4 regions of the Paenibacillus salivarius genome follow, and region 2 is predicted to be linked to each of the others. Evidence: predicted binding sites of a transcription regulator. Region 2 holds the regulator's gene; each other region holds the start of a gene.
The links. Region 2 encodes Rex, which represses fermentation and respiration genes when NADH is low (regulators of the CRP and FNR family bind a similar motif). Its sites were predicted from a motif close to TTGTGAAATATTTCACAA; they were not measured.
Positions count from the first base shown of each region.

Region 1 (5,999 bases), 2.5 Mb from region 2:
TGAGTTTCGTCAGCAACTGAAGAGTAACAACATTGAGGAAATGACCGGCAAATTTGACGGTTACGCATACTATGTGACCGGTAAGTATAGAGAGAAGGTCGGAGAAGCGAAAACGACGAACTTCTCGCTCTATATCCCTTACGACCAAAATGTCCTTAAGGAGATTACGGACCTTAGCGAAACGAACCGCTTCGAGCTGAACTGGAAGAAAATGCAGGGAGAGAGCATCTGGCTGACCTTCCTGACTTCGATCGTTCCGCTCGCCATCATGTTCATTCTGTTCTTCTTCCTGTTCAATCAGGCGCAGGGCGGCGGCGGCAAAGTGATGAACTTCGGCAAGAGCCGGGCCCGTCTCTATAATGAAGAGAAGAAGAAGGTTACGTTCGAGGACGTGGCCGGAGCGGACGAAGAAAAGCAGGAGCTTGTGGAAGTCGTTGAATTCCTTAAGGATCCTCGGAAATTCGCCGCTGTCGGCGCCCGGATTCCGAAAGGCGTTCTGCTCGTAGGTCCTCCGGGGACAGGTAAAACGTTGCTTGCCCGGGCGGTTGCCGGGGAAGCCGGCGTGCCGTTCTTTAGCATTTCCGGTTCCGACTTCGTGGAAATGTTCGTCGGTGTCGGTGCTTCCCGCGTTCGGGATTTGTTCGAGAATGCGAAGAAGAACGCGCCTTGTATCATTTTCATCGACGAAATCGATGCTGTGGGCCGTCAACGCGGCGCCGGACTCGGCGGCGGACATGACGAACGCGAGCAGACGCTCAACCAGCTCTTGGTTGAGATGGACGGTTTCGGAGGCAATGAAGGCATCATCATCGTCGCGGCGACGAACCGCGCCGATATTCTCGACCCGGCCTTGCTGCGTCCGGGACGCTTTGACCGTCAAATTACGGTCGACCGTCCTGATGTGAAGGGCCGCGAGGCGGTATTGAAGGTGCATGCGCGCAACAAGCCGCTTACTAAAGACGTACGCCTCGACGTTATCGCCAAACGGACGACCGGCTTTACCGGCGCCGATTTGGAGAATTTGCTGAACGAAGCGGCTTTGCTGGCTGCTCGCCGCAACCGCAAGGATATATCCATGCGCGAGGTGGATGAAGCGATCGACCGCGTTATCGTCGGCACGGAGAAACGCAGCCGCGTGATCAGCGACCGCGAGAAACGGATTGTCGCATTCCACGAAGCAGGACATACGATTGTCGGATACTTCCTGGAGCATGCCGATATGGTTCATAAAGTAACGATCATTCCGCGCGGACGTGCGGGCGGATATGTAATTATGCTGCCGAAGGAAGACCGGATGCTGGTCACGAAGCAAGAGCTGCTTGACAAGGTCACGGGACTCTTGGGCGGACGCGTGGCGGAAGAGCTGTTTATCGGCGAAATCGGCACGGGCGCTTATAGCGACTTCCAACAGGCAACAAGCATTGTGCGCAGCATGATCGTCGAATACGGGATGAGCGAGAAGCTCGGACCGATGCAGTTCGGAACTTCGCAGGGCCAAGTGTTCCTGGGCCGCGATTTCGGACATGAGCAAAATTACAGCGATCAAATCGCTTACGAGATCGATCAGGAAATGCAGCGCTTCATCAACGAGTCGTATGACCGTTGTAAGAAGCTGTTGACCGAGCATGCCGACCAAGTTCGCCTCATTGCGGAAACCTTGCTCGAAGTGGAAACGCTGGAGCTGGAGCAAATCAAGGAATTGATCGAGAATGGTCGATTGCCTGAGGCGGGCGATGCAGGGAATGATGAGGGCAACGGAAGCGGCTCTTCCGAACCGGGCGAACCGATCGTGGACAACATCGGTGATGTACGTGTCCGGATCCAAGGCAAAACCGAAGATCCCGCACCTACAGGTCCTTCCGGGGATATCCCGAACGACATTCCGGGCAGCAGCACGAATGATGTCTCGAATGACCCGACGGTCGATGCGCCGGAGGGTACGGTTCGCGATGATCGTGACGGTAACAACGGGCAAGGAAACGGCGGAAATACGCCGACCGTATAAGGTGAAGATAAACCGGAGGACGAAAGCGTCCTCCGGTTTTTTTGTACGCTCGGTGATCAGCGACGGTCAACAAAGCGGAACCGATAATGGACAATCTTATGGGATGCCTGTACGGGAGGAATATGTACGAGAGACCGACGGTGGAAGGTCGATTGTGTATGAAATGTCGACCTCAAAGTACCGTTTCACTGTTTTTATATGGAATGTGTATGAATAACCGACCATAAAGTGCTGTTTTACCGGCTTTTGCAGGGAATATGTATGAAAAACCGACCATAAAGTGCTATTTTTGAGTTTTAGCGAGGAATATGTACGAAAAACCGACCATAAGGTGTTGATTTACTGCCTTTAGCGGGAATGTGTATGAATAACAATCTGTAAATTGCCACCGTAGACCTGTGGAATAATTTTAAATTTTAATCAACCTGGCGGGATTCATTGACAGTCCGAATTCCAATGTGTAAATTAAATGTTAAACACAACGTGTGAAATTGGATACGATGTGAAAAAGTATGCGTATTTTTGCACAATATCATGAGATGCGGAAAAGAGAGAGATACGCGGTAAGGACCCGCGTCGCATACAGGGGAGGATGTCAGGTGGAAGCTCTAGCACTGGAGCGGAAGGCGGAAATGAACCGCGAACTGAAGGAGAGACTCTTACAGCTTAAGAAGGAACGGAATGCCATTATATTGGCGCATTATTATCAGCGCGACGAAATTCAAGAAGTAGCCGACTTTCGCGGCGACTCTTTTTTGCTTGCTCAAAAAGCGGCTTCAACCGATGCGGAAACGATCGTATTCTGCGGCGTTCATTTTATGGGAGAAAGCGCAAAAATATTGGCTCCGAACAAGACGGTCCTGATTCCGGACGAACGGGCGGGCTGCCCGATGGCCGACATGGTAAACGTGGACGGCTTGCGGAAGCTGAAGTCCCAGCATCCGAATGCCAAGGTCGTCACATATATTAACTCTTCCGCGGAAATTAAAGCGGAGACGGACATTTGCTGTACGTCCTCGAATGCGGTGAAAGTAATCAACTCGGTGGACGCCGATGAGATTATTTGGGTACCGGACAAAAACCTCGGCCACTATGTTCAGCAGCATACGGACAAGAAGCTGATTATTTGGGAAGGGTATTGCAACACGCATGATATGCTCACGGTCAAGGATGTCGTCGAAATGAAGGCGAAGTATCCGAACGCCGAGTTTGTCGTACACCCGGAATGCCGCCCCGAAGTAGTTGCCATGGGAGACTTTGTAGGAAGTACTACCGCGATTTTGGAATATTGCAAAAATTCATCCGCCAAGGAGTTCATCGTAGGGACCGAGGACGGAACCGGTTATCAGCTGCGGAAGGATAGCCCGGATAAGAGCTTCCATTTTGCGACCAAGTTCCTCGTATGTCCGAATATGAAGGTCAATAACTTGAAAAAGCTCGTCAAATGCCTGGAAACGATGCAGCCGCAAATCTATGTTCCCCCGGCCGTCGCCGACAAGGCCAGAGCTTCATTAGAGCGCATGTTACAAGTAAAGTAGCATGCGCTACTCTCTGTTCAAGACAGGTGAATCCGCAATGATACCACAATTTTTGGTTGATTTCGATGTAAAGCAACTGCCGGTCGTCGATACCGACGTCATCGTCATCGGGTCAGGGATCGCAGGCCTCTATACGGCCATCAAGGCCAGCGAAGATCGCCGCGTCATCATGATTACGAAGAAATCCTTGATGGAAAGCAACACCCGCTATGCCCAGGGGGGAATCGCGGCGGTGATTTCCGAGGAGGACTCCCCGGCTTATCATCTGGAGGATACACTGATGGCGGGGGCGGGTCTGTGTCAGACCGAAGCGGTGAACATTCTCGTCAATGAAGGACCCAACAGGGTTAAGGAATTAATTTCGTTGGGGACCGCTTTCGATTTGGAGAACGGGGAATTGGCGCTCACCAAAGAAGGCGCGCACAGCCATCGCCGGATTTTGCACGCAAACGGTGACGCCACCGGATACGAAATCGTCCGCGCGCTGTCGGAACAGGTGGCTGGCCATGCCAATATCACCATTTGGGACGATCACTTTGCGATTGACCTGATCACCGAGGATGGAGAATGCCTGGGGGCATTGGTTCAACGGCCGGACGGCGAGCGGATGTTTCTGAGGGCAGGCGCGACGATTCTGTGCAGCGGGGGCGGAGGCCAGCTATACCGTTACACGACGAATCCGGAAGTGGCGACGGGCGACGGGGTGGCGATGGCTTACCGGGCAGGGGCGATCATCCGTGACTTGGAATTTATCCAGTTCCATCCGACCTCGCTCTGTTATCCCGGCGCGCCTCGATTCCTGATTTCGGAGGCGGTTCGCGGTGAAGGGGCCGTGCTGAGGAATATCCATGGCGAGCGGTTCATGGAGAAATATCATGAGCTCTTGGAGCTGGCGCCCCGGGATATCGTGGCGCGAGCGATTGTGAGCGAAATGGAACTGACGAAAGCGAGCATCGTTTATCTCGATATTACGCATGAGTCGCCGGAGACGATCAAACACCGTTTTCCGACGATTTACGAAACATGCATCGGTTATGGCCTCGATATGACGACGGATTGGATTCCGGTGGCCCCGGCTGCACACTATATGATGGGAGGCGTGCGCACGGACGATCACGGCGAGACCAATGTAAGCCGTTTGTTCGCATGCGGGGAAGTTTCATCCACCGGCGTGCATGGCGCAAATCGCCTGGCGAGCAACTCGTTGTCGGAAGCGATCGTGTTCGGACACCGAATCATCGAGCGCATTCGTCAGCTGGAGCCGCTTTCGAAAACCGGAGATCGCGTAGCCTGCCAAGACCATCGGTTAGAACCGGTGATGCAGCCGATCGTCGAGCGGCGCCTGAAGCTGCAAAAGGTGATGGTCCGGCAGGTCGGATTACGACGCAGCAAAGACGGGCTGCTCAAGGGATTGGATGAATTACGGCGGCAGCTGCCGATCTTCCGGGCGGCGCTTCACACCCGCGAGGAGCTGGAATTCGCCAATATGCTGACATGCGCCCTTGTCCTTGCCGAGTCTGCGCTGGCTCGCGAGGAAAGCCGCGGCGGACATTACCGGGAAGACTTTCCGGAACGGGATGATGCGAATTGGCGCAAACACCTGTTGAGACATCGGGAAAAAGGAATGTTGGAGGAACTAGAGCGATGATGTTAAATGGATATAATGAAGACCTGGTTGAATCGATCCGTTTATGGCTTAAAGAGGACGTGGGCTCCGGCGACGTGACGACCGGCGTTACGATTCCTGCAGGTCACGAATCAAAAGGAATCATCCATGCCAAAGACGCTGGCGTGATTGCCGGCATGCCGGTCGCCCAGCTCGTGTTTGAAGTGGTGGACCCTCTGCTGACCTTCACTCCGCTTGTGAAGGACGGTCAGACGGTCGCCAAAGGAACGGTGCTTGCCGAAGTCGAAGGAAGCACCCATAGCATTTTGACGGGAGAAAGGCTGGCCCTCAATTTGCTGCAGCGGCTTTCCGGCATCGCCACACGGACGCGGACTTTTGTCGATGCGCTCGAAGGACTGCCGGTCCGTCTCGTCGACACGCGCAAAACGACGCCCGGACACCGGATGCTGGAGAAGTATGCGGTCCGCACCGGGGGCGGAGCCAATCACCGGTTCGGTTTGTACGACGCCGTCATGATCAAGGACAACCATATCAAAGGAGCCGGCGGCATCGCGCAGGCCGTGAGCCGGGCACGCGCCAATATTCCGCATACGATGACCATTGAGGTTGAGACGGAGAGCTTGGAGCAGGTTGAAGAGGCTTTGGCTGCGGGCGCGGACATTATCATGCTGGACAATATGGCCCCGGATATGATGAAGGAAGCGACCCGGCGCATCAAGGCCAAAGCGCCTCATGTCAAGACGGAGGCCTCCGGCAACGTCTCGCTGCAAACGATTCGAAGCATCGCGGAAAGCGGCGTCGACGTCATTTCGGTAGGCCGGCTGACGTA
Region 1 is NZ_CP195592.1:61,555-67,553, forward strand. Features, by position in the region: gene ftsH (ATP-dependent zinc metalloprotease FtsH) at 1-2,005, shown strand, start outside; gene nadA (quinolinate synthase NadA) at 2,605-3,543, shown strand; gene nadB (L-aspartate oxidase) at 3,581-5,191, shown strand; gene nadC (carboxylating nicotinate-nucleotide diphosphorylase) at 5,188-5,999, shown strand, end outside.
Region 1: a site for Rex is predicted at 2,518-2,535, ahead of nadA (quinolinate synthase NadA). Genes of this name have one in related genera too.

Region 2 (5,999 bases):
CCTCCAAAGTCGGAGCCCGGTTCCAAGTCGAGTTTCAAGTCTACCTTTTTTGGGGTAATATCAGCTTGAACACTTTTTACCCCTTCATAGCTGTTCACTTTATGTTCAAACGGGCTCTCCACAGCCCACTGCTTGTAACCAAACCAACCTCCAAATAAAAGGAGTGCGGATACCGCCACACTCGCCACGACAGGTCCTACACGCAATTTCACGTCACAGTCCCCCTTAATCTATATTAATTGATATCATAGGTGATATATTAAACCAACAGAATTGAGTATATCATATTATATATACGATTTCTAATGAAAGTTGTGAGTTTATTTCAAATTTTTGATAAGTAATGTTGAAGCATGCCCTCACCTTTTTGGTTGACCGGAAATATGATATACATAAACGGGAACAGCCAGAGTATGAAGTATTGGCCTGCGGAAAGGAAAGGATAAAAGATGGACAATGACGAATCGAAGAGAATCATAACTCTAATTGTCGTCGTCGTGATCAGTGTTTCGTTTGTTCTTGGCATTGGGAGTCAAGAAGGAGGAGCAGGGGCACAAGCGATCGTCACTGTATAAGGGAAACATGAATTCCGCAGGGGGGGATGACATGCCTAAACGTTCTGACAACAACAATAATAATAACAACAACAAAAATGACAAGCGGCAGCTCAATAAAGCGGATTTAGGTTTTCTGTCCGGATTAACCCCTCAGCAGCTTGCGGTCATAACCGGATTGTTAAGTCAAGCCTTACAAGTGGATTCCGTACTTATTGATAAGGACCAGAAAGTCGAAATCGTATTAGGCGGCTCACTGCGGAAGAAAACGAAAGCCGACAAATTGTTAAAGCAATTGAGCGATGTTACTGTTGGAGAAATTCTGGATTCCATAAATAATTTGTAAAAAACAAGACCCGCTTACGGACACTCTTTTCAGCGTACGTAAGCGGGTCTTTCCGGTTATCTGTTCGGCAGCGTAAATACTTCGTCCAGAACGCTACCGTCGCTGAACCGGAAAAAACGGTAGAAATGATGCGCTTTTTCCTTATAAAATAGCTGCCAAACCAACTCATTGTTATAAATTCCAGGCACCAATCTGACGATTGTTATACCTGGATAATCCGTATGAATGATCTTCCGGATCCCCGATTCGGACACCCCTTCGGAAAGGGGCTTGACGATCGGCTCTCCGCCTTCCGGAAGCCAAACTATGATTTCTTGCCCGGATTCATCCTTGCCTTCGACAACCCAGCACACACTGTCCCAAACCGATTTCCATACCTTTGTGGAAGAGACGAGCCCGGTCTGTTCTTTAGCCTGCCGGACAGCCGCTTCCTCTCCCTGCCATATATCCTGCTGAACATAAAGATAAAAGCGGTGAAGGCCAAAGAGCGCGAGCGCCAAAATCAGAATGGAGATCAGGATCCATTTGGTTCTGTTCCTCAAGCCTCTCTTCCTTTCCCCATGAACATTATCATCCGCTACGCCCTAGCGGCCAAGAAGGCTTTCGAAAGCGGCCTGTGCTTCAAAACGGACTTTTTCCTCATCCAGCGTGAGGCACATACCGTGTTTTACGACTTGTTTGCCGTTGACCCAAACATGCTCTACGTCTTTGGCTCCGCCCGAGTATACCACATGGGATATATAATCGGTACGCGGCAGGAAATGGGCCTGCTCCGTATTTACCGCAATGAAGTCGGCTTTCATGCCTGCCGCCAATCTACCGGTGTCTTGCAAATAGAGCGACTTCGCCCCGTACTCCGTTCCCATCCGCAGCGCTTCCCGTGCCGGAATGGCTGTCGGGTCACCGGAAACCCCTTTATGAATCAAAGCTGCCAACCTGATTTCCTCGAACATGTCGAGGTTGTTGTTGCTGGCCGGACCGTCCGTGCCGAGCGATACCGTAACCCCGGCGGCAAGCAGTTCCGGAACGCGGGCGACGCCGCTGGCCAGTTTGAGATTGCTGCCCGGGTTGTGGGAAACGGCCACCTTGTTAGCAGCCAATATTTCGATTTCCTCGTCGTTCAGATGAACGGCATGAGCGACCAATGACGGACGGCTGAACAACCCAAGGTTCAGCAAATGCTGAACCGGCCGTACTCCGTAATCCGCCACATTTTGTTCCACCTCTGCCCGGGTTTCCGACATATGCGTATGTAGCGGCAAATCCAGGTCATGCGCCGCCTGAACGATTTTTTCGATATAGTCCGGCGGACAGGTGTAAGGAGCATGCGGCGACATCATCGTCGTAATCCGTCCGTCCGCCTTTCCGTGCCAGCCTTTGGCGAACGCAATCGCGTCTTCCAGTTTATGCTGCTGCACATCCGGCGGGCACAAGCCGATCACTCCGCGCGTGAGCACGGCTCGAATGCCCGACTGCTCCACGACGGAAGCTACCTGATCCATATGATCATACATATCCAGGAAAGTCGTCGTGCCGCCTTTCAGCATTTCCAAGACGGACAACGCAGTCCCCCAGTATACATCATTGCCGGTAAATTTCGCTTCCATCGGCCACATTTTGGTTTGCAGCCACTCCTGCAGCACCATGTCGTCCCCGTAACCGCGCAGCAGCGACATCGCCGCGTGCCCGTGCGTATTGACCAGCCCCGGGAGGAACAGCAAGCCTTTGCCGTCAAAGGTTTCCGCTCCCTCCACGCCTTCCGGGCGCTGCTCTCCGATATAAGTAATGGTACTGCCTTCGATCAACATGTAACCGCGGATGACCGGTGTTTCCCGGTCAGGCACCGCGAAGGTTCCGTCTTTAATCAGCCACTTTCGTGTCATGTTCTTTTAATTCCTTTCCGCCATCCAGATAGTAAGCCAAGCTCATAAGATCGGTTGTGAAATCGGCCGCATGTACGCGCACGTCTGAAGGGACCTTAAGAATAATAGGAGCAAAATTCAAAATCGCCCCGATTCCCGCGGCAACCAGTTGATCAGCCACACGCTGAGCCTCCGGAGCGGGCACCGTGATAATACCGATCCGAATTTGCTTGTTTTTTACGGTTTCCACCAGCTCATCAATCGGCTGAATCGTTATATTGTTGATTTGGCTTCCGATTTTGTCCGGAGAAGCGTCAAAAACAGCGACGATTTTCATCGTATCCTTCAAGTAAGCATTGTAGTTGGACAGCGCATGCCCGAGGTTACCGGCACCGATTAAGGCCACGTTGATCTGCTGGTCCAGGTTCAAAATCTGGCGGATCTTTTCGATCAAGTAGGAAACGTCATAACCGATTCCCTTGCGGCCAAAGTCCCCGAAATAAGCAAGATCCTTGCGGATTTGAGCAGGGTTTAAATCGAGCTTTTGACCGAGCTCCTGTGAAGACACCGTCGGGACTTCCCGGCGGCTGAGCTCATTTAGAAAGCGTAAATACACGGGTAATCTGCGCACCACGGCATCCGAAATTTTTTCCGACTTCATTATATATTTCCCCCTCATTGGTACGATTTGAACAACGATTACTGTCCGTCTTCGGCGTCCAGCCATTCCGATATGCGCGGAACCATCTGCGTAAGCGGCATATGCTCCATCTTCGGTCCGGGCAAGGAATACAAAAAGTATTTACCGTAGTATGATTCAAGGATGCGTGTATCATAAACAACCACGATGCCGCGGTCTTGAGAAGAACGGACCAGTCGTCCGAAGCCTTGCTTAAATCGGATGACGGCTTGCGGTACGGACAGCTTCATGAAAGGATTTTTCTTTTCCTGCTGAAGCCGTTCGCTCTTCGCTTCCACGAGCGGATGGTTGGGCGGCTGAAAAGGCAGTCGGACAATCGCGAGACACGTGAGAGCTTCCCCGGGGATGTCCACCCCTTCCCAAAAACTGCTTGTGCCTAGCAATACGGATGCTTCTTGCCCTTGAAAACGGCGGGTCAGCTTGGTTCGGCTACCGCTGTCCATGCCTTGTCCGATCACGGTTATGCCTTCATCCGCCAGAAGTTCCTTCAATGGGTCGTACACCTGCCTCAACATCCGGTAGGAGGTGAACAATACCAGCATCCGTCCTTTGGTTTTGGCCGCCGTATCCGCAAGGGAGCGTACCAGGGTGTTCACAAAGTGGTCGTCGCCCACGTTCCCCTTCACGCTCGGAAAATCCCGCGGAATGACAAGCAATGCCTGTTCCCGGTAATTGAACGGGGAGGGGAGCATCGACGTAATCAGCTTTCCCTGCTCGGAGGCATCCGTCAAGCCCAATTGGTCGATCATATATTGGAACGATTTATCGACCGATAAAGTAGCAGAGGTCATGACTACGCTTTTTTTCACATCAAAGAAATAGCCCTTTAACTGCGCGCTGACATCGATCGGAACGGCAAAAATTTGCAGCGATTTGCTTCGGAAATTGCCGTTTCCTTCGATCCAATACACGGTATTGATATCCTCAAGCTTCATGAAGAAACGCAAGGCGTCGCGTTCGGTTCCAAGATCCTTAAGCAGCCCGTTGATATCCGTGATCAGGCTTTCGTAGCCCAAATCCTGTTCGTCGTCCTTCAATTCGGCCAAAAGTTTTTCGCCTTTTCGCAGGACATCGCCCAGCGTGACGTAAATCTGGTTTTCCAGAGCGACGAGCGCGTCCCAACCCTTTGGTTTCTTGTCCGGTCTAAGCCGATAAACGAATTGGCCCGGCTCTCCCGGCGGAGCATCTCCGCGTTCCGGCATAAGCGCAAACAACTGCTCCGACAACCGGTCCCAATGTTCTTTCACATCGAGCAGGGAAGGATACAGATTGTCTATGACGGAACACCACTCCGCGGATTTTTCGGCGCCCGATTGCTGGAGCATGGTTCTCAGGTTCGGGAATTGCCCCGTTTTGCTGTCCTTATAAAGCCGTGTAAGCGTATGAACCACCGTGAAGTATTTCATTTGCAACCCGAGATGTTTTCCCGCCACATCCTCCAAATGATGCGCTTCGTCAATGACGAGCCGCTCATAGGCGGGAAGCAGCTGGTGGCCTGCCTGAATGTCCGTGAATAGCTTGGAATGGTTCGTAATGACCACATCCGCCACCCCGGCTTCATGCTTCGCCTTATGATAATAACATTTACGAAACCACGGGCAGGCGCGTCCCAGACAGGAATCAGATTCGCTGGCCACCGTTTCCCAGAAGTCTCCGCCGCGGTTGCCGAGGTTGAGTTCCTCGTCATCCCCCGTCTCCGTCTGCGCCAGCCACACAATCAATTGCGCGGCCGTCATCACCTCTTCTTTCGGTGTGGCAAAATCTCTTCTACTAATTTTATGTTCAAATTTGCGCAAACACAAATAGTGTTGTCTGCCTTTGAATACGGCCGCGCGGAACGGAAACGGCACGACCTCGGTCAGCAAAGGAATGTCCCTTTCCCTTAACTGCTCTTGCAGATTGATCGTATGGGTGCTGACCATGACCCTCTCGTCCTGCTTCACGCTATGATATATCGACGGAAGCAAGTAACCCAGCGACTTTCCCGTTCCCGTGCCCGCCTCGACCAGCAGGTGCTTGTCCTCGTCAAAAGCTCGGCTCACTTCGCCGAGCATGACACTCTGCGCTTCGCGTTCTTCATAGTCCGGAAGCTTTTCCTTGAGCCGTTCCTTGACCTGCTCCATGAACTGTTCGAACGAAACGTCCTGCAGCGGATTGCCAAGCATGGAGCTTCTCGCAGGCTCGATATCCATCCAGTCGTCTACCTGAAGCGCGAACTGACGGTAATACGTAAACCCGTCCGGACTTGGTTCCGAATTCAACTGCCTTTCCTGCAGCATCGCATCAAAAAACCAGCCCAAGTCGCTATCCTCCCCGGCAAATAAATCCGCCAGCCGTTGAAGGACAATTAAGGGTAATCCGGCCAATTCTTCCAGGCACTTCAAAAAAATAAGCGCGGTCGCAAGCGCATCGCTGTCCGCCTGGTGAGGACGTTCATGCTCCACCCCGAATTCGGAGGCGACCATGCCCAGCTGGTAAGTCGTTAACGACGGAAAAAAGATTTTCAAAAAATCCATCGTGTCGAGAATCCGCCCGGT
Region 2 is NZ_CP195592.1:2,514,521-2,520,519, reverse strand. Features, by position in the region: gene ACSFXJ_RS11395 (hypothetical protein) at 1-212, opposite strand, end outside; gene ACSFXJ_RS11390 (hypothetical protein) at 607-900, shown strand; gene ACSFXJ_RS11385 (cell wall elongation regulator TseB-like domain-containing protein) at 957-1,442, opposite strand; gene ACSFXJ_RS11380 (amidohydrolase) at 1,485-2,783, opposite strand; gene ACSFXJ_RS11375 (redox-sensing transcriptional repressor Rex) at 2,761-3,423, opposite strand; gene dinG (ATP-dependent DNA helicase DinG) at 3,462-5,999, opposite strand, start outside.

Region 3 (5,999 bases), 1.9 Mb from region 2:
ACGATATTAAAAACAAGCCGGAAATTCGCCGCATGATGCTCCAGATGGTGATTGGCCCGTACTTGATTCGCAGCACACCGGACACCGCCTTGGATCCAGCGGAAAAAGAAATTCTTCGCCTTGCTTGGAGCCTGGACAGATACATCCGCCCTAAAGATGTGAGGCTGCACTTGGCGGTGGATTTCCGAACAGGCCGGAAGCGGCTGAGATCTTTGGTGGACAAAGGTCTGCTGAAACCATCGGGAACCGGAGGACCGGCCCAGTTGCGCCGATTGGAAAAGTTCCAACGAAGAAACGCTATATAGACTGAATCTTCGGCTTTGATTGGATTTTTTCCAACGATTTGAGTGTTTTAGGCGATAATACGAGCTATTTTTCCCGAAATGGTTGGATAATTTCCAACCAAGACTCCAAACTTTGCTTCTCACTTACATTTGGTTGGATTTTTTCCAATCAAGCATTCTGGAACATCAGCATGAACTATACTTCTGGAACCATGAGTTAATTTTGCGTCCTAATTCCATACTTCGGCGACATCCACTCATCCGCAACATAAAGTTACTTCTGCAACCCTGATCCATACTTCAGCTATCCATAGCATACTACAGCTGTTGAGAGCATACTTGAAGGACTCAGCGCCACACTTAGCGACCTAAACCCATACTTCTACGACCTGGAGTTACCTCTGGGCCCTAACTTACTACAGTGGCGGCCTCCACACTTCTACGGCCTGGGGATACTACGCACAATAACCTTACTTCAGTGACCTTCATACTTCTTGCGGCCTCTAAGTTATCCATCATCATCCCTCTATTGAAAACAAAAAAACCGCAGCCCCCTTAGGGAACTGCGGTTTCTGCTTCTTATATTACTGGTAACCCCAAATCATCGCGAACAGGGTACCGAACACGGTAACCAGGCCGACGAACAGGGCATATGCGATATTCGTATATAGCTCCTTTTTCGATCCGTCCTCGCCGATGTGCATAAACAGCATCAACTGAACGCCCATCTGGATCGCTGCGCTAACGAGCAGAATCGTCAGGCCGACCCCCAGGGACAAGTCGAAGTAAACGACGGACAGTGCGACAACGGAAAGGATCAGCGAGAACACATAACCCAGGACGTGTTTGGCCGGAAACAATTTACTCATGTCACATCAGTCCTTTCAAATATACAAAGCTGAAAATGAAAATCCAAACGACGTCAAGGAAGTGCCAGTACAGCGAGAAAATGAACGATTTGTTCGCCGTATCCAGCGTGAACCCTTCACGGCCGATTTGAATCATCAGTCCGATCCCCCAGAGCAGACCCATCGTCACGTGGGCACCGTGCGTGCCCAGCAGGACGAATAAGCTGGAGAGGAACGCGCTGGTATGAATCGTGGCTCCTTCATGAACGTAAGTCACGAATTCCGTAATTTCGACCCCGAGGAAACCGAGGCCGAGCAGCAACGTAATCCCGAAGAAAATCAGCGTCGGCTTTTTCAAGCCGAGACGCATACTGTTAATTGCCAGACCGATCGTAAAACTACTTGTGAGCAGTACGAACGTTTCAATCAAAACCGGACCGATCTCGAAAATTTCCTGTCCTGTCGGACCGTTGCCTGTACGGTTCCAAAGTGTAAGGTAAACGGCAAACAGTGTCGAGAACAGAACGATTTCCGCGCCGAGGAACAGCCAGAACCCGAAAATACGGTTGCTGTTCTCTTCCGAACGATACTCCAGCGGCAGCGTATGATCTAATTTCATGCCTGTTCACCCCCCAGTTTCGCTTCCGTTTCCTTAATTTCCTTCACCGGTATATGACGCCCGTGGTCACGTTCGAACGAACGAACCGCCAGCATCACGATCACTCCGATTCCTGCAATGATTGCCGGAACCCACCAGCTGAATACCATAAAGAATCCCAAGAAGAAGAAGATAATGCCCAAAATCACCGGCTGTCCGCTGTTGTTCGGCATGTGGATTTCCTCCAGGTTGCCTTTATACAGCTGATGACCGCCCTTTTTATGCTCCCAGTAAGGATCCAGGCCTTTTACCGTAGGTACAATCGCAAAGTTGTACTCCGGAACCGGGCTGTGCGTACTCCACTCCAGGGTCCGCGCATTCCACGGATCGCCCGTCGTATCTCTCGGCGCATACCGGAAGCTCCAATAAATGTTGTAAACCAGTAAAATAAATCCGATCGCAAGCCCGACCGAACCGATCGAAGCGAGCAAGTTCAACGGACCGAAGCCCGAGCTTTCCGAGTACGTATACATCCGGCGGGTCATCCCTTTAAGTCCAAGGAAGAACAGCGGGAAGAACGTAACGTTAAAGCTGATCACGATCCACCAGAAGGCGCGTTTGCCTTGGCGTTCGTTAAGCCGGAACCCGAACAGTTTCGGGAACCAGTAGTAGAAGCCGGCGATGACCGCAAATACGGTACCCGGAATCAGCACATAGTGGAAGTGGGCCACCAGGAACATCGTATTGTGGTACTGGTAGTCGGCACTCGCCATGGCGAGCATGACCCCGGTCACCCCGCCGATCGTAAAGATCGGAATAAACGCCAGGGAGTAAAGCATCGGCGTCGTAAACTCAATCCGCCCTTTTCGGAGCGTAAATAGCCAGTTGAATATTTTGACCCCGGTAGGAACCGCGATCAGCATCGTTGTAATGGAGAATACGCCGTTCACCATTACGCCATGGCCCATCGTGTAGAAGTGATGCGCCCATACAAGGAACGACAGGCCCGAAATCACGACCATACTGTAAACCATGGATTTGTAGCCGTACAGGTTTTTACGCGCGAACGTCGAGATAACCTCACTATAAATCCCGAACGCTGGCAAAATAACGATATACACTTCCGGATGTCCCCATACCCAGAACAGGTTGGCCCAGAGCATATCCATACCGCCGTTAGCCATCGTAAAGAACTGGGTACCGAACTGCCGGTCAAACATCATGAGCGCAAGCGCCACGGTCAATACCGGGAACGCAAACAAAATAATTACGCAAGTGATCAATACGGACCAGGTAAACATCGGCATTCTCATCAGCTTCATGCCTGGTGCGCGCATTTTCAGAATCGTTGCGATAAAGTTGACCCCGGTCATCAGCGTACCGATCCCGGAAATCTGCAAAGCAATGGCATAATAGTTATTGCCTACCGTCGGGCTGAATTCCGTACTTGCCAACGGGAAGTACGCGGTCCATCCGGCGTCCGGGGATCCCCCGATGACGAACGAAATGTTGAACAGCATTGCCCCGGCAAAGAACAGCCAGAAGCTGACGGCGTTAAGCCGCGGAAACGCAACGTCTCGCGCCCCGATTTGCAGCGGAACGACAACGTTCATCAAGCCGATAACAAACGGCATTGCCATGAACAAAATCATGATGACCCCGTGGGTCGTAAATATTTCATTATAGTGCTGCGCGTCCAACAGTCCGTTTTCCGGCATGGCGAGCTGCCCCCGCATCAGGAGAGCGTCAACGCCGCCGCGGAACAGCATGAGCAAAGCGCAGATGATGTACATGATACCGATCCGCTTATGGTCGACGGTCGTCAGCCATTCGCGCCACAAGTAGCCCCATTTCTTAAAATAGGTCAAGCCGATCAAGATCGCTAACGATGCGACGACAATGCTGACCATCGCAGCGTAAATCATCGGCTCGCCCGTGACGAAAAATTCGTCCCATTTCATGTCCTGCTAGCTCCCTTCTTTATCTTTAGTTGCCGTGAGAATGATCCATCTCCGAGTGGTCCATTTCCGAATGGTCCATCTCGCCGTTATTGGCGTCATGACCTTCGGAATCCGTGCTTTCCGAACCGCCGTGGTTATGTCCGGCGTTCTCTCCTTCAGGCGCAGGGCTGAAATCCAGATGCGTCGAAGTGTAAGTCTTTCTTCCGAGAATCCCCTCTTCAAGAAGGGTATCGAATTCTTGCTCCGTCAGTTCTGGAGCCGTCGATTTAACTTCTTCAATCCATTTATCGAACTCAGTAGCCGACTGAGCCAGCACTTCGAACTCCATATGGGCAAAGCCTTCGCCCGAGAAGTTCGAGTTTTTCCCCATATACGAGCCCTCGTGCTCCGCGACAAGATTCAACTTGTTCACCATATCGCTCATCGCATATTTCTGACCGCCCAACTGCGGCACCCAGAAGCTGGAGATCGGACCGTACGAATACAGTCTGAATTCAACCGGACGATGCGTAGGAATGTTTACATAGTTGACCGTCTCGATTCCTTCCTCCGGATAGCTGAAATGCCATTTCCAGTTGGAGGATGCGGCGTAAATCACGAGCGGTTTCTGATCTTCATAGCCTACAGGCACTTTTTCCACCGCACTCGTGGATTTCACGGTAACGACCGACAAAATGGCAACAATGACGACCGGAATCGCGATCCATGTGATTTCCAACCATTTGCTGCCTTCCTCATGCGGCGGTTCATAGTCGGGAGCCGCCTTCGAGGCGCGGTACTTTGTAAGCATGAAAACATACAAAACATAGACGACCAACAGAACCAGCGCCATGACCAAGATCGAGAAAATAATGACATTAGATTGTGTCTTGGCCACCGGCCCTTTCGGGTTTAATACATCCAAAGAGCTACATCCACTCAGAAGGACAAGAAGCGCTGTAAAAACAGCAAGCAGCAATCCTTTCCTTTTCATAGGATTCCGATACCCCTTTCTTATTTATGGACCTCATCACAATTAGCGGATGATTTCACAAATCAACATATAACTTCATGTTAGAGAACACCTGAAACAATAACAATTCATAGAGATAGGTAATTTTTCAATTATTTTACAGCTATGATCTATATCACTCTTCTAATCATCTTGTCCAATCCTCAAATAAGGCCATATTTGCTCAAATTCAGCCGAAATCCGCGATTTTGATAATTGTTCACAATGACCGGGTTCGACAGCATAGTTCGCAAAATTGTCATAATGAATCCATTGGTTAGTGATAATAATCACATATTTAGTGTTTTTATAAAAAAACAAAAAAAGACCCGGCTATTCGCCAGGTCCCTTTCAACGCGCAAACACACGTTACTTTCCTTTATGTTCTCACCAATTACAGCAATTCTTTGCGGAGTTGTTCCGGCGATTTCGGGGACAACAGTCCGAACGGAATATCAAATACCGTCTTAGCCCCTTTTTCTCCGGATTTGGAGAGCTTGTACACCGCGCGGGCATAAGCGACGAGCACGCTTGCCGTGAATTCCGGATTGCTGTCCAGCTTCAAGCTGAATTCGATGATCTGAGTGCTGTTTTCTCCGGTACGTCCGCTGCGGAGCACATTCCCGCCGTGCGGCATGGTGGAGTGGTTCTTTTTCAATTCCTCTTCGCTGATAAAATTGACCGTCGTGATATAGTCGGAGAAATAGTTAGGCATTTCTTTGATCTCACGTTCGATCTTCGCCTTATCGGCTCCTTCTTCTGCGACGACATAGCATTCGCGAAGATGCTTTTCTTTCGTGGCCAGCTCAGGATTTTCCCCGTTGCGCACGCGCTCTACCGCGGATTCGATCGGAATCGTGTACTGAACGCCGTTCTTGACGCCAGGTACGCGGCGGATCGCATCGGAGTGGCCTTGGCTCACGCCTTTGCCCCAGAACGTGTAGTCTTTGCCTTCCGGCAAAATGGCTTCCGCCAGCAAACGGTTCAGGGAGAACAAGCCCGGATCCCAGCCTGTGGAGATAACGCTGACATTTCCGCCTTTAACGGCAGCCGCGTCGACTTTCTCGAAATATTCGGGAATTTTCGCATGGGTATCAAAGCTGTCCACGGTGTTAAACAACGCCGCAAGCTCCGGTCCTTGTTCCGGAAGGTCGGTGGCCGAGCCTCCGCAAAGAATCAGGACGTCGATATCCCCTTTGTACTTTTCGACCTCGGAAATATGCACGACACCGTTTGCCGCATCCACATCCCCCGGTTGTCTTCTTGAAAAAATCGCACGAAGCTCAATATCGGAATTTTGCTTGATCGCTTTTTCCA
Region 3 is NZ_CP195592.1:612,621-618,619, reverse strand. Features, by position in the region: gene ACSFXJ_RS02745 (hypothetical protein) at 1-305, shown strand, start outside; gene qoxD (cytochrome aa3 quinol oxidase subunit IV) at 869-1,153, opposite strand; gene qoxC (cytochrome aa3 quinol oxidase subunit III) at 1,155-1,751, opposite strand; gene qoxB (cytochrome aa3 quinol oxidase subunit I) at 1,748-3,691, opposite strand; gene qoxA (cytochrome aa3 quinol oxidase subunit II) at 3,717-4,664, opposite strand; gene ACSFXJ_RS02720 (diaminopimelate dehydrogenase) at 5,077-5,999, opposite strand, start outside.
Region 3: a site for Rex is predicted at 4,708-4,725, ahead of qoxA (cytochrome aa3 quinol oxidase subunit II). Genes of this name have one in related genera too.

Region 4 (5,999 bases), 290 kb from region 2:
TAGTGTTTCGTCTGGAAATTTCAAAAATCGATTTGCATATTTAAGAAATTGCTCAGTGTTGTACAAATAAAACCGCTTTCCACCAGTTTCTCTCATAAATTCATGTACCAATTCTGGTTGTGGGCCTTTTCGTTCTCCCTTAATTATATAAACCCAGTCTTCCTTTTTATCATCAGTAATTAAGATTACTGATTTGACTGATTTCTCTTTTGATTTATCAAGAATCTGTAGCCAAAAAATCAAATCTCCATACTTATCTATATATTTGAGTCCGTTGTTCACGGTTGAATTTGTGCCTTTTCCTTTGTCTTTGTGGCCAGGTGGAATATCATTCTCGTATCTGTAAGCACCCTGTTTATATATCTCATCAAGCTTTTCCTGAGTATATTCCTGTCCAATTTTGTTATCAAAAATCAAGTCTATTTTGTCTCTAATGCGATCCAAGTCAGGTTGACTCGATTTTTGAGAATCTAATTCCTGTTCAATTTTATCGTACGCATCATTCAGAATACCGCTTATTTTTTCAATCATTATGTTCGAGTGACGAAGATCCTTAAGATACGCTTCTATAGTGGTAACTGCTGATTTCACTTGGTTAGAAATATTCGAATACGCTATTTTTTGATTATGTATTTCATCAAGCATATGTTTATGATATTCTAAAGCAATTTGATGAGGAATCCACATTCTGTCCTTAATTAGTTCCATCACTAAAAACAATAAATCTCTCGATTCCTTTGAATACCTATAAAGGTTAAGCAGTGCATTTGCATCAAATACGAATGTGCATTCGTTCCATAACTGTTTAAATTCCTCTTCAGTTGGAGTGTAAAACCCCGAGAATAATGATTTCATCTTTCCCCTCCACTATCCGACGATTATTACCAATTCGACATATAATTAAGTATTCCTTTTAAAACTATAACTATAAAAAATGCTCGCTAGATGATCGATGATCGACAATATCAATAAAATGTTTTTGTGGCACGACACACCAAAGTGGTATATGGAAGAATTAGCCCATTTTAAAGAGGAATGGCCGGGCAAATGTGATAAATTTGCAAGAAAATCTAATTTAGTTCAATGTAGTTACTTAACGTCTAAATTCAAATGAATAAAACCTTCGTTTTGTCCCCAAATTGTCCCCAGATGCCTATTTCAAGGTGGATACCAATGCAGACAAAAAGAAAAGAACCCTTGTTACACAAGGGCTCTCGGCTATGATCTGTAGTGGGCTCGAACCACTGACCCCCACCCTGTCAAGATGGTGCTCTCCCAGCTGAGCTAACAGATCGTATAAAATTGGTGAGTACAAGAAATATCTTACCAAGGGGGCAAGCAGTTGTCAATCCTTTTTTCTCAAAATTGCCGGATAAATTTATCGTCTTGAAGCAAAAATAAGCAAATACCGAGTTCGCAGGCATCCGGTGGGATGACAACATGTACTGGAGGAAGCTGTACCGATGTTGAAACTTAAACCAGCACTTGCGATGGCCCTTGCCTTCGCCATTACTTTGCCGTCATTAAGGGCCGAGGCTAACCCGGCCTCCCAGTTCAAGGACCGTAGATATTATGAAGAACGGGGAGACATCGTATGGGAGGTACCCACCGATCAGAAGTATATTGCATTGACGTTCGACGACGGACCTGATCCCCATCAAACGGTAGAAATATTGAAGATTTTGGAGAAGTACCAGGCAAAAGCAACCTTCTTCCTGATCGGCAATCGAGTTGAGGAGCACCCGGAAATTGTCCGTCAAGAATTGAAATTAGGCCATGAAATCGCCAATCATTCCTTCTCCCATCCTTCATTTCGGGGTATCTCCTCCAGCCGGATGGATAAAGAATTGGCGAAAGCCCAGGAGGCCATATTCAAGGCGACAGGTCAACAGCCCGCCCTCTTCCGTCCTCCCGGAGGGTATTATAACGATCGTATTATTTCCCTCTCCAAACAACATCATCTGCAAATGGTGTTATGGTCCTGGCACCAGGACACTCAAGATTGGAAGGCGCCCGGGGTTAACAAAATTGTGAGCAAGGTGTTGGATAAAACGCGAAACGGGGATATTGTCCTGATGCATGATTTTGTCCACAACAGCACGCAAACCTTAAAAGCTCTGGAAATCATTCTTCCGGAGTTAAAAAAGCAGGGCTTTTCCTTTGTCACGGTATCCGAGCTGCTTTCGCATAAAGTCGCGCCGAAAGGCCATATTAAAGCCAGCCATTAACACCGCAAAAATCCATCGGCCTGCGGATGATTCATGATGACTCCCGCAGGTTATCGGTTTACATAGATCAGCGGAAAGGATGGATCAAAGATGAAAAAGGAACAAGAAGAATATAAAGGCCTTGGTTACGGCCCTGGTGTCGATCCCATACCGGTTCCCAAAAATCCGACATCTTCCACGGACATGATTGAGGATGTCGTTGATGAGATGTTGAATGGCCATGAAGAAAAGTCCGCCGCACATCAAGATCAAACAGCCGAGTCCCGCCAAAGTAACAACAGCAAAAATAGATAGTACAGAACAATGAAGAGAGCCTCTCGCCCCTTAGCGAAAGGCTCTTAAAAATTTAATAATAAAAATTTAATCATCTGTGATTTAAATCACATACCATGTGAAATTTATCACTTATAATAAAGACATCAAGATGATCATCCAACAAAAACAAATCAAAAACTAATCCATAGGAGTGATACATATGTTTAACAACTTTCTCAGAACAAACAAATTCGCAATGTGGTTCCTTACCGTGCTTCGGATTTACCTTGGTTACGAATGGATCACGGCCGGATGGCACAAAATTACGGGCGGATTCGACGCCGCCGGATTTTTAAACGGGGCAATCGCCAACAGTGCCGGTGATCATCCCGCCGTACAAGGCTGGTGGGCCGCATTCCTCGAGCATTTCGCTCTTCCGAACGTAGACCTCTTCAACGTCCTTGTACCTTACGGCGAGTTCCTGGTCGGTCTCGGACTCTTGCTCGGCACATTCACCACTTTCGCAGCCCTGATGGGACTTGTGATGAACGCCGCGTTCCTCTTCTCGGGAACCGTAAGCACCAACGCCCAAATGCTGCTGCTTGAAGTGCTTGTCGTCGTCGCTGCCGCCAATGCCGGTAAAATCGGACTTGACCGCTACGTTCTTCCTTATCTGCGGAACCTTTTCCGCAAAAACAAAGCGGACGAAACGGTTGCTGACACACCAAACCCGAACATGAAAATGAAACATACTGCCTAACTCAATAATTGTGAAATGAATCACCATTATAAAGAAAAAACTAACCATAGGAGTGATAACTATGTTTAACAATTTCCTCAGAACAAACAAATTCGCAATGTGGTTCCTTACCGTGCTTCGGATTTACCTTGGTTACGAATGGATTACGGCCGGCTGGCACAAAATTACGGGCGGATTCGACGCCGCCGGATTTTTAAACGGGGCAATCGCCAACAGTGCCGGTGATCATCCCGCCGTACAAGGCTGGTGGGCCGCATTCCTCGAGCACTTCGCTCTTCCGAACGTAGACCTCTTCAACGTCCTTGTTCCTTACGGCGAGTTCCTGGTCGGTCTCGGACTCTTGCTCGGCACATTCACTACTTTCGCCGCCCTGATGGGACTTGTGATGAACGCCGCGTTCCTCTTCTCGGGAACCGTAAGCACCAACGCCCAAATGCTGTTGCTTGAAGTGCTTGTCGTCGTCGCTGCCGCCAATGCCGGTAAAATCGGACTTGACCGCTACGTTCTTCCTTATCTGCGGAACCTTTTCCGCAAAAACAAAGCGGACGAAACGGTTGCAAGTACGAATCCGAATCCGAAAATGAAAGTTAAACATACCGCATAACGAAATAGCACCTATAAGCAAAAAAGCCGGGGATCATTCCCCGGCTTTTCTCCATAACTGGTAGCAGACGGCTGCGACACATCCTCCGGCCAAAAAGCCTCCCGCAATGTCGCTTACAAAGTGCACGCCCAAGTACATTCGGCTGACTCCGATCAAGACGACGACGATCATGGCCAGGATCCCGCAATTTCTAACCCATCCTTTTCGCGAACGCAATAGCATCAAGGCCAGCAGACCGTAAAACGCTGCCGAGACCATCGCATTGCCGCTCGGAAAGCTGAACCCGTCCGGTTCCACCAGATTCTCCCACAATACCGGGCGCTCCCGGTGGTACAAGGCTTTCAGCCCTTTGTTGAGAAGCCATCCGGCAACCAGGCCGACCGTCAGCCAAACGGCCGACTTCCATTTGCGAAGCCATAATGCGCCGATCAATACAATGACAAAGATAATGACATAACCCATGGTCGATCCAAGCCCCGAGAACGCCTTAACCGCCGGATTTAACCCATCCGCTCTTAGGTTAAAGAAAAAATCCCCGACGGCCCAGTCAATCTCCTTAACCGCATCCGTATGTATGCCCATCCCTAAGACGACAAAGCAGACAGCCAGGACCGCGGCCGTAACCCAACCTTTCAATACCCGTTTCCTCCCCTTCGGTTATCCTCGCTCCCATGCAAGCTCAAACGCCTCCAGCCGATGATTCGGCGGAACTTCCGGTCCGAGCTTGCCAAAAACGCGCTCTATGCTTAAAATTTGCGATTCATGGGCTGCAAGCGCTCTGCGTTTCACATCCCATTTCCCCGCTTCTTCAATGACCAACAAGCTGGAAGATTCAGCCCCATACGTACCCATTCGATTATAATACAATTTTTGAACCGAAGGGGCCCTACCGTCAAACAATACTTGGTTGACCGCATGATGAATCACGATATGATCCGCATGACCGGAAATGCCGTCCTCCGGAAAAGTAACGACCATTTCGGCCTGATGACGCACCAGGAAATCGGCGATTTTATCCTGCAAAAGTGCGGGATCCACTTCTTTCAGCTTACCGTCCCCCATGCCAAGCTGCTCAATCACCTGAATGCCCAATATTTTTCCTGCGTTCTCCAGTTCGATTTCCCGCTTTGCCGCCAGTTCTTCCCGGGTCATTTCACCCAGACGTCCGGTTTTCCCCGCATCTCCCCGCGTGGCCGTCAGCAATACGGGAACACCGCCCTCGTCGGCAATTTGCCGGATCAAATAAGAACAACCGAACGTTTCGTCATCCGGATGAGCATATATGAACGCTACGGTTTTATTTTTAAACATGATAGACTGCCTCCTCGGATTTTTCCGTAATATTAACTATACTTACTATACTTTTATATTGACTAAGATAACATATTTCAATACAATGCAGTAGAATCCAATATATATAGGTGATCTACCATGAGTCAAACAAAAGATTTGTCCACACGCGACCGAATCCTGCAAATGATGAAAACCTCCGGTCCGCTAAGCACCAAAGAAATTACAGACCGGCTCGGGATTACGGAAATGGCGGTTCGGCGCCATCTGGGCACGATGGAACGGGACGGATTGATCGAGTCGAAAATGGTACGCAAAACATCAGGGCGTCCTACCGCGGTCTATGGCCTCACCGAACTTGCGGAGGGCATGTTCCCGAAGAAGTACCATACCTTAACCCTTGATCTGCTCGGCGAACTGGAGAACGAATTCGGCAAAGAGTCGGTAAACCTTCTCTTCGATCGCCGTAAACATAAATTGACGCGACTGTACGAATCCGAAATGGCGGGAAAGGACCTTCCCGAAAAAGTGCAGAAGCTCGCCGAGATCCAAAACGAAAACGGCTATATGACCGAATGCGGGCAAAACGAGCAGGGCGATTATGTCCTCATGGAGCATAACTGTCCGATTTCGCAGATCGCGAACCGTTACAATCATGCCTGCGAGTGCGAGCTGAAGCTGTTCGAATCGCTGCTGGATACGAAGGTCGAGCGCACGGAATGCCTGGCCCAAGATGGCCAAAGATGCGTCTATGTAATTAAAAGATAAAAAATGCACAACCTCCTGGCCTTCTTTACAGGCTGCAGGAGGTTACTTTTTATATTTCGTCAAAAGCCTTCAGCTCTTGTTCTATCGTTTGCCG
Region 4 is NZ_CP195592.1:2,220,397-2,226,395, reverse strand. Features, by position in the region: gene ACSFXJ_RS09920 (PIN-like domain-containing protein) at 1-855, opposite strand, end outside; tRNA gene ACSFXJ_RS09915 (tRNA-Val) at 1,222-1,294, opposite strand; gene ACSFXJ_RS09910 (polysaccharide deacetylase family protein) at 1,464-2,228, shown strand; gene ACSFXJ_RS09905 (hypothetical protein) at 2,319-2,522, shown strand; gene ACSFXJ_RS09900 (DoxX family membrane protein) at 2,704-3,243, shown strand; gene ACSFXJ_RS09895 (DoxX family membrane protein) at 3,305-3,847, shown strand; gene ACSFXJ_RS09890 (phosphatase PAP2 family protein) at 3,881-4,483, opposite strand; gene ACSFXJ_RS09885 (PIG-L deacetylase family protein) at 4,505-5,158, opposite strand; gene ACSFXJ_RS09880 (helix-turn-helix transcriptional regulator) at 5,279-5,905, shown strand; gene ACSFXJ_RS09875 (DUF1450 domain-containing protein) at 5,955-5,999, opposite strand, start outside.
Region 4: a site for Rex is predicted at 2,618-2,635, ahead of ACSFXJ_RS09900 (DoxX family membrane protein). Genes of this name have one in related genera too.